Regions from separate parts of the Chloroflexus sp. MS-CIW-1 genome, predicted to be linked through region 2. Evidence: riboswitches for the same ligand, from Rfam matches in the RefSeq annotation. Region 2 holds a riboswitch; each other region holds the start of a gene.

Region 1 (4,221 bases), 180 kb from region 2:
GAGACAAAGGTCTAATGCTCGCTCGGCATAATCAGGACTCATATAGCTTAAACTGCCAGTAAATGAGAGGAATGATTGCTGTTGGACCAAGGTCATCGGCAGGCCAGTAGCTGCTGCAACCCGTTGCATTGCCTGCACAACCTGATCGCACAGCCCGGCAGCCTGGACACTGTTCAGCACTCTGGGTTCAGTTGGGACGATTCCCCAAGCCAGACAGCCACCATCGGTCAAAAACTCGGCCAGCTCTGTTGCAGTGTGCAGGAGGAGATCGATTTGTTCGATCACATGAAAGCCTATCACATCCACCGGCAGGTGCAAAAGTTCTGACCAGTGTACACGACCTCTCAGAAACAGACCACAATGAACAGGGAGATCGGCGAGAAACCGACTGAGCAGATCAAGTCCCTCTTCCCAGGTCAGTGGACACAGTGGAGTCAAGAGTGCATCAAGGAAGGGTTCCTCAATCATTGCCAGCCGATGAGAGGCGTAGCCCTGCAACTGCTGGTGATGCCACCATACTCGTAAACTACAAAGTTGGAGTAACACCTCTCGCCATGCCGGTTCATAGGCCAGCGGGCGTTCTTGGTCATCGGTCAGCGCCAGACTCAGACTAACCGGACCAATCGTTTCGTACTTCAACACAAGCGGTTGCCGTTCTTCGGCATTTAAGCGGCGTAACAGCTCGTCCAACACCGTCACAGCCGGGCCGCTCAGCGCTGCAAATTGGGCCTCACTGCGCAGGTAGGCCAGACTAACCCGGTTGGCCTCACGCTCCAGAGTTTCCTGTTCGACCGTCAGCCGGTCACGTTCGACATCGATCTGAAGGCCTGGCAACCCTTGTGCTGCCAGCGCAAATGGCGTATCGGCCAATGTTCGCGGCGGTGGTAACGGACAGGCTGGCGTCTGTGGCAGGTACCGGCAAATGAACTGGGCTACCACGCCCGGATTCGTGTGGGGAAGACCACCGCGTAAGAGTGGCTGACAAGCCGGCACAAGCGAACCCAACCCACTCATTGCTTACTCTCAAGCTGACGCAGTGCAGCCACGAATGGTGGACGCACAACGCCCCGTTCAGTAATGATAGCCGTAATCAATTCGTGGGGCGTGACATCGAACGCCGGATGCGCGGCAGGGACACCATCGGGAGCAATCGCAACTCCGGCAATACGGGTTACTTCGTTGGGGTCACGCTCTTCGATAGGAATGTCGGCACCGCTGGCAGTGTTGAGATCAATGGTAGAGTAAGGGGCAGCAACGTAAAACGGAATATTATGATAACGGGCAAGAATCGCTAATCCATACGTGCCAATTTTATTTGCCACATCACCGTTAGCTGCAATCCGGTCGGCGCCAACAATCACACAGTCTATTTGACCACGCTGCATCATAAAGGCGGCCATATTGTCAGTAATCAACGTTTGGGGGATACCGGCTTGGAGCAATTCCCAGGCTGTCAGCCGTGCTCCTTGCAAGAAGGGCCGCGTCTCATCGACAAAGACGTGAATAGGGCGACCCTGCGCAAATGCCGTGCGGATTGGGGCGAGGGCTGTGCCATAACCAGCGGTAGCCAGGCCACCGGCGTTGCAATGAGTGAGAACATGTCCGCGTAGTGGAATCAGTGGTGCGCCATGATCGCCGATGGCATGGCACATTGCCAGATCCTCGGCAAAGATCGCTTCGGCCTCCGCCAGAAGCGCTGTCTTCATCATGGTGACATCTTCGTTCAACAGCGCATGAGCCTGGCGCACCATCCGGCTGGTTGCCCAGGCTAGATTAACAGCGGTTGGTCGCTGGGCATCAAGGGTGCGTTTAGCCTGTTCTAATTCGGTCAGCAACGCAGCAGGCGTATTCGCATTGCTACGCTGGGCAACCAAAGCCATCCCATAGGCAGCAGTGCAGCCGATTGCCGGTGCACCGCGTACCTGCATGCTCCGAATGGCAAAGACCACTGCATCCAGGTCGGTGCAGCGCACGACTTCAACAATGTGCGGTAATTTACGCTGATCGATCAGACAAACGGCGTTGTCTTCCCACCAGACAGTGCGGAGTTCCATAGGCGTCGTAATTAAGATGGAGCCACTCGCACGGCGAGAGGCTCCGATAAACTTCGTTCCTCTCATCTTTCGGCAATTGCCGCTGGATTTGGCACCTTCCCCGCAGGGGGTTGCCGGGCGTCATCGGGCCAGTCCCTCAGCCCATCTCGATGAGCATCTGAAGTTCGCCGACGCACTATGGCGCCGCATACGAACGTTGTGAGCGATTATATCACGAGTACCGGTTTACAGCAAATTGTGATGTTGATACGGCAGGCAGTGTTAACGGTTTCAGTGACCTGGTTTGACCTGATTGATCAGGTTACATTGCTGGAGCCGTCTCATCGCGCCGACCGCGCTTAAACCAATGACGCCATTCTCGATGTTCCCACACGACCAAAAGCTGAGCCGCATTGAAGATTGATGAGTAGGTCCCGCTGATGAGGCCGATGAGCAGCATCAAGACAAAGTTCCGGATAGTATCACCACCAAACAACAAGAGGGCAGTAAGTGTAAAGAAGGTGGTAAGCTGAGTGTTGATCGACCGTGGGAGAGTCTGCACCAGACTATGGTTGACAATATCATCGAAGGTTTCAGCCGGATGCCGATTCAGCAGGTTCTCACGAATGCGGTCGAACACAACAATGGTATCGTGTACCGAAAAGCTAAGGGTTGTTAGCAAAGCGGTCAGGAAGAGCGCATCGACCTCTAAGCCGATGGTTGCGCCTAAAACGGCAGCAATCCCAAGTACTACCAATACGTCGTGCAGCATCGCGATAATGGCACATACGCCGTAGCGGACAGGGTGCGGTGCCTTGCGGAAGGCCCAAGTCAGGTAGAGCAAGATAATTAGTGACGCGCCGAGCACGGCAATAATCGCACTGCGGGTTGATTCGGCACTGACGGTTGGTCCAACACTTTCCAGTCGTTCCCGACTAACGTTGCCAAATTCGGTAGAGAGTGCCTTCATCACGGCATCAATTTCGGTGTTGGGATCCGACTCGCTAAGTGGACGGGTGCGTACTAATGCGGCTGCTACTGCTTTCCCGTCAATTTGGGTTGGGCTGAGCTGAACCAGTGCATTCTCGAAGCCCGCTGCGGCAAACGCTGCTGCGATCCGATCAGTGCTCAAACGCTCAGGCGCGGTCTCAGGAAAACGCAATTCCCACAATGCACCACCGGCAAAGTCAATGCTTGGACGCAGGCCGATAGTAAATCGCCCGGTAGTGACTAAAGGATGCAAGAAGAGCATATATAAGCCCGGCAAGATCACCAGGATTGAAAACGTAAACCACCAATAGCGACGGCGGACAAGATGTTCCATACAGGTGTTACTCCCATTCACGATCACAGGTGAACGATGTCGTTGAATACCTACGAGACAGCCTGCGCAGTTGGTGTTGCTGAACGGCGATCCACGCCAAACCACCAGGCACGTTCATCGCTAAACAACGGCAGGAGCAGACGTAGAAATGTTCGTGAGACAACAACAGCAGTGAACAGACTGATCACAATGCCGAGACCAAGTGTAAGCGCAAAGCCTTTGATCAAACTGACACCGAAGCTGTTGCCGAACATAAACAGCACAATACTCGTGATCAAGGTTGAAACGCTTGAGTCGCGGATGGCTGGCCAGGATTCAACGAAACCTAATTCGAGCGCACTGCGAATATCACGTCCGCGGCGGTACTCTTCGCGGAGGCGGGCAAAGATCAATACGTTGGCATCAACGGCGAGTCCAATCGAGAGAATAAATCCGGCAATACCGGGCAGGGTCAGTGTGATCGGAATCAGACGGTAAATCGCGAAACTGATGATCGTGTAGATGAGCAGTGCAACCGTTGCAACGACGCCGGGTCCCCGATAGAATAAAATCATAAAGGCTGCGACCACCGCCAGACCAACAACTCCGGCTGTAATACTGGCTGCTACACTCTCTCGCCCCAGGGTCGCCGTCACCGTTCGGCTCGTCTCGATCACGAGTGGAACCGGCAGAGCACCGTACTTCAACTGATTGAAGATACGATTACGATCAGCTTCCGTACTTACTTCAATAATTCCAGAACCATCGGTTAACGCGGCGTTAATCACCGGACAACTGACAACCACATTATCAAGCACAATACACATTGGCCGCCCAACATTTGCGGCAGTAAATGAAGCTAACCGTCTTGCTGATTCGCCACGG
Region 2 (4,221 bases):
CAAACCGGTCGTTAAAACGAGCTGCTTGATGTTCGAGATAGTGCTCGATGGCGAAGCATGGTCCAAGGTCGAGAATCTCACTATCAACCCGACGGCCAAAGCGCTGTTCGAGCTTTTCCTCACATAGGTAGGTGATATGCCCAAGCATACGCGCCACAGCCAAACCATCACGCGGTGGTTCGCCATCGTAGTAATCGCCGCCTCGCCAGCGGGGATCGGCCATAATGGCCCGTCGTCCAATATAATTCCAGGCGACCGTCTGTGGGCTAGAGCGGGCACTGGTCGCGAGCAAGATCGCACCGCGTACCCGTTCCGGGTACTCCACTGCCCAGGCCAGGGCTTGAAACCCTCCCATCGAGCCTCCTGCAACCGCCAGGAGGGTATCTATCCCCAACGCATCGATCAGACGTTGTTGGGCACGCACCATGTCTTCAATCGTAATAATGGGAAAGCGCGAGCCATAAGGCTTTCCATCCGCCGGGTGTGGACTCGAGGGGCCGGTTGAACCACGACAACCGCCGATCACGTTCGAGCAGATAACAAAGTAGCGATTCGTATCAAACGCACGTCCCGGCCCGATCATCGCATCCCACCAACCCGGTTTGCGGTCGGTAGGATGATGGTAACCGGCAGCGTGGGCATCACCGGACAGTGCATGCAAGATCAAAATTGCATTTGAGCGATCAGGTGCTAACTCACCGTATGTTTCGTAGGCTAACGTTAGTGGACCCAGTGTGGCGCCACTAGTCAGCTTCAGCGGGGTGGTCCAATACATGCGTTGAGTACGTACAATACCAACCCCTTCTGAGATTGGCGCATGGCTCAGTGCTTCCATCCAGATACTCCTTGCCGGACAGATCGCAGTGACACCATTGTCAGTGCGATCTGTCGCGGCCCCTATGAAGGTGTTCCGGCCAGTGCCTGATCGAGATCGGCAAGAATGTCGTCAATCGTCTCCAATCCAACCGAAAGCCGCACATAATCGTCGGTGACACCGGTTAATCGTTGCTCTTCCGGTGTTAACTGGCTATGCGTCGTTGTAGCTGGATGGATTGCGAGGCTCTTCGCATCGCCGATGTTCGCCAGATGCGAGAACAGACGAAGCCGCTCGATAAAGATACGACCGGCAGTGCGGCCTCCTTTCAGCCCAAAACCGACGATCCCACTCTGGCCGCGCGGTAAGTACTTCTGAGCAAGGGCGTAGCTCGGATGGCTGGGCAGACCAGGATAGTTGACCCACGCCACTTTGGGATGTTCGCTCAGGTAGCGAGCCACTGCCAGGGCATTTTTACTGTGCCGTTCCATCCGCAGGGGCAGGGTTTCCAAACCTTGCAAGAAGAGGAAGCTGTTGAACGGACTAAGCGCTGCGCCAATATCGCGCAAACCTTGCACGCGAGCTTTGATGATGTAGGCCAGATTGCCAAAAGCCTGAGTGTAGATCAAACCGTGATAGCTTGGATCGGGACTGGTGAATTCGGGAAACCGTCCGCTGGCAGCCCAATCGAACTTTCCGCTATCAACAATGATCCCACCGATGGCGGTACCGTGACCGCCAATATACTTAGTCGCTGAATGAATAACGATGTCAGCCCCGTGTTGAATCGGCTGCCATAGATACGGTGTCACGGTGGTTGCATCAACAATCACCGGCACACCCTGGGCATGCGCAATCGCAGCAATTCGCTCTAGGTCAAGCACATCGAGGCGCGGATTCCCCACCAGCTCGAGGAAAAAGGCTTTAGTACGACTATCAATTGCCGCCGCAAAACCGTCATAGTCACGCGCATCCACAAAGCGAGTCGTGATTCCCAATCGTGGCAGCGTATGGCGGAAGAGGTTGTACGTGCCACCGTAGAGGTCCGACGAGGCAACAATATTATCACCACTACCGGCCAAATTGAGGATCGCCAGCGTTTCGGCAGCCTGACCCGACGATAATGCTAGCGCTCCCACACCGCCCTCCAGGGCCGCCATCCGCTGCTCGAAGACATCGGTGGTTGGATTCATGATTCGGGTGTAGATGTTGCCGAACTCTTGCAGGTTGAACAGACGAGCAGCGTGATCGGTGTCCTTGAATTGATACGATGTTGTGGCGTAGATGGGTACTGCCCGCGAGCCAGTCGTTGGATCGGGAATTTGCCCGGCGTGGAGGGCAAGTGTCTCAAAACCGGTAAAGCGTGGAGCATCGGACATGACAACCTCCTCAGAATAGCTAAGCCAAATTGCAGGCAACAAAAACGCCCTCAACTTACGATGAGGGCGTGAAATCATTGCACAGGGCCATTCTTCCACGTCGCTCATCTTCCAGAACACTTCTGCCGGACTTAGCACCGTTCGTATGCGGCGACGCATACGAGGGTTGCTGCGGTTTCAACGGGCCGGTCCCTCCACCGCTCTGGATGAGTGCGTGTACGTTGTTGAGGTACAGTTATGGTGTCGCCTGCACCATACAGTATCGGTAATATAAACTATGCGACGCGGATTTGTCAAGTATCTTTGCAGCGTTTTCACTCCATCCGACAGTGATGAGCTGAGAGAGGGAGAGAGAAACTCCCAAACCGGCCGACGCAGGTGCAGAGGGGCGCAGCTTTCGCTTCCGACGGTGGCCTAGGCTGGTAGGACTTCTTGACTACGGCGCAGCAATCGGCCAATGAAACCAGGCGACGAAGAGATCACCGTGTGGACGGGCGCCAACATAGCCGCCGCCAATTGCCGCCGGGCCGTTGGGCAAGCCATACGCATTGGCGACCAGCTCGGCGCAAATGGCTAATCCGAACCCGTGCCCGCTGCTGCCGTCGCTACTGAAGGTAAACCCACCGTAAAACAGATCGCTCCATTGCAGACCGAACCGTTGCTCAAGCGCCGTGCGTTGTAGCAGATCAATGCGATTAGCAACGACAATCCGTAGTGAGGGTGTTTCACATTCAAAGATAGGGAAAATGCCAACCATTACCCGCCGGTCAGCGCTGTGGCGTGTAGCATTGTTGATCAGGTTGTAAAACACGCGATCAAGCGCCGAAAACTCAACACAACGGTCAGCAACCACACCATTATAACGGGCATCAACCGTGATACTGGCCTGACCATCGGGTAAACGGTAATCAGCGTGTTGCCACTTTTCAAGCAGCAGATCGACCCCGTGTGCACGTAACTCAATGTCGCGGGCAGTACGTACCGGATCAAGATCGGGTAAACAGTTGCGCATGATCTTCAGATGATCGCGAATCAGTAGATATATGCGCTCGATGTCATCTGGTCGTACCTGACCAAGTTCGATAAGCTGCAATTGCAGAGCTAGCGCCTGGAGCGAACCACCACGTAAGTCGTGGAGAACCTGGCCGAGATGGGCATCAGCCTGATGCAGTGAAAGATTGCGCAGTTCGTGCATCAAATCATGCCAATGCGTTTCTTGCAGTAATTGCTGCAAACGATGGAGATCAATCTGCCGTTGTTGATCAAATTCGGCAAAGATCGTGAGGAGGGTCTGATACAATTCCCGTACTGTTCTCTGTATGGTTTCAGGCAACTCGTGAATACTGGCGCTACTGCGGCTGCGCGTAAAAGGATCGTGGCGAAGGAAGGGCAGGTTACATGGCGCGAGAGCCTTGACAGTTTCATCGCTAAGTGGAAATGCGCCAGACATTTTAAACTCCTGGGTTGTGTCATCAGTACAACACTTCTTATCTCATAGTGTTGAACGGTATTATAACCGATTTTAGATGTTCACTGACAAGACATATAATTGTAAATATGTACATCCTGTCACACAGTATGTCACGTTAGTGATTATCACGAAGAAATGCGGCACAGGCTTCAGGAATACTGGGATTAATAAAAATGCCGCTCCCCAGCTCGAAACCGGCCATGTACGAGAGACGCGGTACCACAGCGAGATACCAGTGAAAATAGCCATTTTCAGGTTCTTTAGCTGGTGTTGAACGGAGCACCAGATTAAAATCAGGATCGTTCAACCGGTGGTATAGCCGAGAGAAGACTTCACGAATTGCATCGGCCAAACCATCCAGCTCTGGCTCGGTGATATGGAAGAAACTGGCTCGATGTCTGCGTGGTAAAATCCACATATGAAATGGTGAAGAAGCTGCGTAGAGGACAAAAGCAACAAACGCATCATTCTGGTAAACGATACGCTCACGCTGGGTCAGTTCATCGTCTAACATCGCGCAGAAGACACACTGACCAGTATCATCAAAAAAACGACGT
Region 3 (4,221 bases), 1.4 Mb from region 2:
TAACGTCGAGCAAACGCTGAGTCTCGTCATCAACGTCACCTACAGCGAAGGTCTCACATGCATCACCAATCCAACCGTTGAGGCGCAACCCAATGTCGATACCGACAATATCGCCCTGGTGGAGCCGGTCGCGTTTACTCGGAATGCCGTGGCAAATCACGTCATTAATAGAGGCGCAGATCGTACCCGGAAAAGGTGGAATATACCCGCGGCGACCAGCGGGCACGTATCCTTTGTATACCGGTTCTGCACCGTGAGAACGGATAAACTCTTCAGCAATTGCGTCCAGTTCAGCCGTGGTGACACCCGGTCGGATATACTCACGCAGCACATTAAACGTCTGTCGAACCAGTTGGCCCGCAGCGCGTAGAAGTTCTATCTGGGCCGGTGATTTCAGAATGATAGCCATAGACTACTCTCGCTCTATTTGCACTTACTGAGCATGTTATAGCACATTCTCGTCAGATGATGGTGCCGGTGGCCGTGGCAGCAGGCCAGCTTGTTCAACGACACGAGGAATTGCACGTGTCCAATCGACCGACATAATATGAACACCGGCAACACCCTCGATACTAAGGAGTTCATTCACCAACTCAGCAGCGAGGGCAATTCCTTCCGCTTCGCTATCGGCAGCGCGTTGCATGCGTTCGATCACAGATTCTGGCATAAGCGTGCCGGGTAGGTGATCGCGTAGATAGATTGCTGAATTGGGTCGGCGCAGGATCATCACACCGGCTAGGATGTACGCCTGTTGATGCAAACCGGCAGCCCGCACATCGGCCATCCATTGCCGAAAACGTGCAACATCAAAGATCAATTGGGTTTGGACGAACTCTGCGCCGGCTTCAATCTTCTTTTCCAACCGTGCGGCCCGTTCGACGTTCGGGTTCGCGACACTGCCGATAAAGAAACTGGGTGCTTCTTTCAGCGGTGTACCTGATTGGAAAGTGGCCTGATCGCGCAACGTGCGCAAGACGCGGATCAACTGGAATGAATTCAGATCGAGAACGTTTTTGGCCTCTGGATGATCACCAATGCGTGGATGATCGCCGGTCATTGCTAGCAAGTTACGTACACCGAGTGCGGAGGCACTGAGTGCATCAGCTTGTAAAGCTATCCGGTTACGATGCTGGCAGGTCATTTGCATAATCGGTTCAATACCGAGCTGCTGCAAAATGACGCTCCCCCCCAAAGACGACATCCGGGCGATCCCACGCTGATTGTCGGTCAGATTGACTGCATCGACATAATTGCGAATATTTTGAGCCAGGGTTTCGAGATGGCTTCTGGCCGCCCCCTTTGGCGGAGCAATCTCGCCGGTAACTACAATCTGGCCGGCGGCCAGCCGGCGTTGGAGGGTTGAGTGCATAGCTTATTCGTCGGCAAGAGCTTGTTGCAGGTCGGCGATCAAGTCACTCGCATCCTCAATTCCGCATGAAAGCCGGATGAGATTGTCGCGGATACCGACCGCCAGTCGTTCTTCACTACTCAATTCATAGTAACTCATGAGCGCTGGTTGTTCAACCAGACTTTCCACCCCGCCAAAGCTTGGCGCAATGTAGGCGAGACGCATCCGATCAACAACCGCCATTGCAGTCTGGAGATCACCAACCACTTCAAACGACACAACTCCGCCAAACCCTCGCATCTGAGCACGGGCTATGGCGTGGTCAGGATGCGAAGGTAAGCCTGGGTAATGTACCCGACTGACCCGTGGATGACGGCTGAGAAATTCAGCGACTGCCTGCCCATTTTGATTGTGACGTTCCATACGGAGAGCAAATGTCTTCAACCCTCGGCCAAGCAAGTAGGCGGTATGCGGGTCACAAATGCCACCCAAAATCCCCTGCGTTTCGCGCAGAGCACTGATAAGGGGCGGTCGACCGATGATCACACCAGCCAGTAAGTCGTTGTGCCCGGCCAGGTACTTGCTACAGCTATGAACAACCAGGTCGATACCGTATTCAAGAGGACGCATATTATACGGTGTGGCAAAGGTGGCGTCGATCACGGTTTTGATGCGATGTTCACGGGCGATCTGAGCCACTGCTGCCAGATCAATGACGCGCAAATAAGGGTTTGTCGGCGCTTCAGTAACGATCAGTCGGGTACGTCCTGGTTGAATAGCTGCGGCAATGGCAAGTGGATCGGCTGCGGCAACCACACTATGCGACACGCCGAGCCGTGCTAACATTGTGCGGACAAACTGGCGAGTGCGCCGATAACCGTCGTCAGTCAGAATAACGTGGCTACCGCTAGGGAGCAACGCCAGCATCACGGTGGTGAGCGCATTCATTCCCGAAGCACAAAGGAGAGCGGCTGCTGGCGCTGATGGTGACTCAAGGGCGGCAAGGCGAGCCTCAACGGCACGAACGGTTGGATTTCCGTAGCGACCGTACTCTTCTCGTTCGAGTTCACCTGATTGAAATGCGATCAGCTCGGCGCTATCACGAAAGGTGTACGTTGCACTGTGCACAATAGGTGGCGTAATGGCATCGAATGCGCGCTGGCGGGGTTCTCCAGCGTGGACGGCGGCCGTACTGAGGCCAGAAAACTGTTCATTTGGCATAAAAAACCTCTCATCAGGGCGATGAGAGATTAGGTGACGTGCTCCTGCCGATTGGCGAGAAGACGCCGCTCTCCTCTCATCTGCCAGCGTTCTGCTGCCGGAGTTGCCACCCGTCAGGTATTATGCCGCCGGGTTGGCGCGGTTTCGTAGGGCCGGTCCCTCCACCGCTCTGGATGAGTGCAGCGTTCTGCAATACAATTACGGCTGAGTATAACAGGGTGATGGGTTATTGTCAATGGTGAATTGGACGATCTTGGGGTTCTCAAAGTTCTTTCCTCTCTGACAGTGGTCACTGAGGAGAGAGTGGAGAGGAGTGAGAGGTTCTCAACCTATCCGTAGCCTGTACGGAGTCGCGCAACTTCCCGTCCTGCCGAACGTCTGTGCCAATCTCCCGTTGGCTTGCCGATCATGCCCGTCAGCGCAGTGGTAGGGACTGGCGCCCCCGTAAACGAGGGTTGATGGTATGCTAATGCGCTAACCAATGGGGTATAGCCGCACCGCGTCCGACGCGGGCCAGAGGCTCACGATCCTAGACTTGCACTAACAGCGCACGGGCAATCTGCGCTGAAGCATAACATCACACATGCGGGCCAGAGGCCCGCACTCCCAGGGAAAGAGCGAAGATCAGGGTTTGCTGTCAGCGGGTGCGTAATGTGCGTCGTGTCACTCTACATTTTGAACAGTTTGGTTGTCGAATGTGACCCGAAATTGAAAACTCTGAAAAACCTTACAGCCGCCCTACACCTTCAAGAATGCCGACATAATCACCACATCGTGCAGTTCACCGTTACGGTCAATGGCGTGGCGCGTTAACTGGCCTTCGACGGCAAATCCCAATCGTGAGAAGATGGCCTGACCGGCCTTCAAGGCAGCCAGCATAGCGACCGTCACCTTTTGGGCGCCCAGATCGCGAGCGGTTTCAACAATGGCCTGGGCCATCTGCATTCCAAGCCCGCAGCGTCGCCAACCGGGTTTGACAAGGAGCCGTAGCTCGGCCACGTGATTTGACCATCCTGGCACGCGGCGAGCTGAAGCGTATGCGGCTATCGAACCGTCGTCGGCAATAGCGACAATTTGTCGCCAATTCTCGGCGTATGAGGCATTGACTAAACGGGTTATGATTTCGGGATTAGTGAAGTCTTCTTCGAGATAAAGCAGATCATCTTTGGGCAGACTTAATCCGAAATCGGTCAATGCTGCACGATCACTCTCGGCTAGGGGTCTGATGGTAACCTGCCGGTTGTCCTTCAATGATACACTGCTCATCGCTACACTGCGTTGGGCCATGCCCAGCCTCCTGCCGTGGGTTAACGCGGAAATCTGTTGTATGAAGTGTGTGAAATATACCACATGAAGTTACACTCTGGTTACTCGGTGTAGGTATCGCGAGAGAGGCAAGTGCAATGCCCGCGTACCTAGGTGCTTGTATCGCGACAGACGCGAGGTACTCTTGCGCACATTGTTGCGGAAGCGAGGGCATTTTGCCCTTGAGGACCGCATCGGCTCTCCGAGATCATCGTTTTTAACTCTTACATATTTTGCAGCCACGTTCAGGCCCTCCCTGAAGATCCGACGCACGGCTACCCTCCCTCTTCAGAAGGGGTGTACAGCCTGAACGTGCTCATCATCCTCGAGACGTTTTTTCGACACCC

What was found. A riboswitch is a leader RNA that binds a small molecule or an ion and turns the genes downstream of it on or off. The one in region 2 is predicted to bind S-adenosylmethionine.
Region 1: another riboswitch for S-adenosylmethionine. It lies ahead of mtnA (S-methyl-5-thioribose-1-phosphate isomerase); the one in region 2 lies ahead of QTO31_RS09875 (homocysteine synthase).
Region 3: another riboswitch for S-adenosylmethionine. It lies ahead of QTO31_RS04230 (trans-sulfuration enzyme family protein); the one in region 2 lies ahead of QTO31_RS09875 (homocysteine synthase).

What each region holds. Positions count from the first base shown of each region.
Region 1 covers NZ_JAUBWR010000001.1:2,329,326-2,333,546, reverse strand. Annotated here, with positions in the region: gene QTO31_RS09260 (hypothetical protein) at 1-1,014, opposite strand, end outside; gene mtnA (S-methyl-5-thioribose-1-phosphate isomerase) at 1,011-2,054, opposite strand; SAM riboswitch class I at 2,114-2,210, opposite strand; gene QTO31_RS09250 (hypothetical protein) at 2,253-2,396, shown strand; gene secF (protein translocase subunit SecF) at 2,356-3,357, opposite strand; gene secD (protein translocase subunit SecD) at 3,408-4,221, opposite strand, start outside.
Region 2 covers NZ_JAUBWR010000001.1:2,505,348-2,509,568, reverse strand. Annotated here, with positions in the region: gene QTO31_RS09880 (homoserine O-acetyltransferase MetX) at 1-835, opposite strand, end outside; gene QTO31_RS09875 (homocysteine synthase) at 898-2,193, opposite strand; SAM riboswitch class I at 2,295-2,406, opposite strand; gene QTO31_RS09870 (HAMP domain-containing histidine kinase) at 2,630-3,643, opposite strand; gene galT (galactose-1-phosphate uridylyltransferase) at 3,780-4,221, opposite strand, start outside.
Region 3 covers NZ_JAUBWR010000001.1:1,063,599-1,067,819, reverse strand. Annotated here, with positions in the region: gene map (type I methionyl aminopeptidase) at 1-409, opposite strand, end outside; gene QTO31_RS04235 (methylenetetrahydrofolate reductase) at 446-1,369, opposite strand; gene QTO31_RS04230 (trans-sulfuration enzyme family protein) at 1,373-2,569, opposite strand; SAM riboswitch class I at 2,643-2,749, opposite strand; gene QTO31_RS04225 (GNAT family N-acetyltransferase) at 3,308-3,856, opposite strand.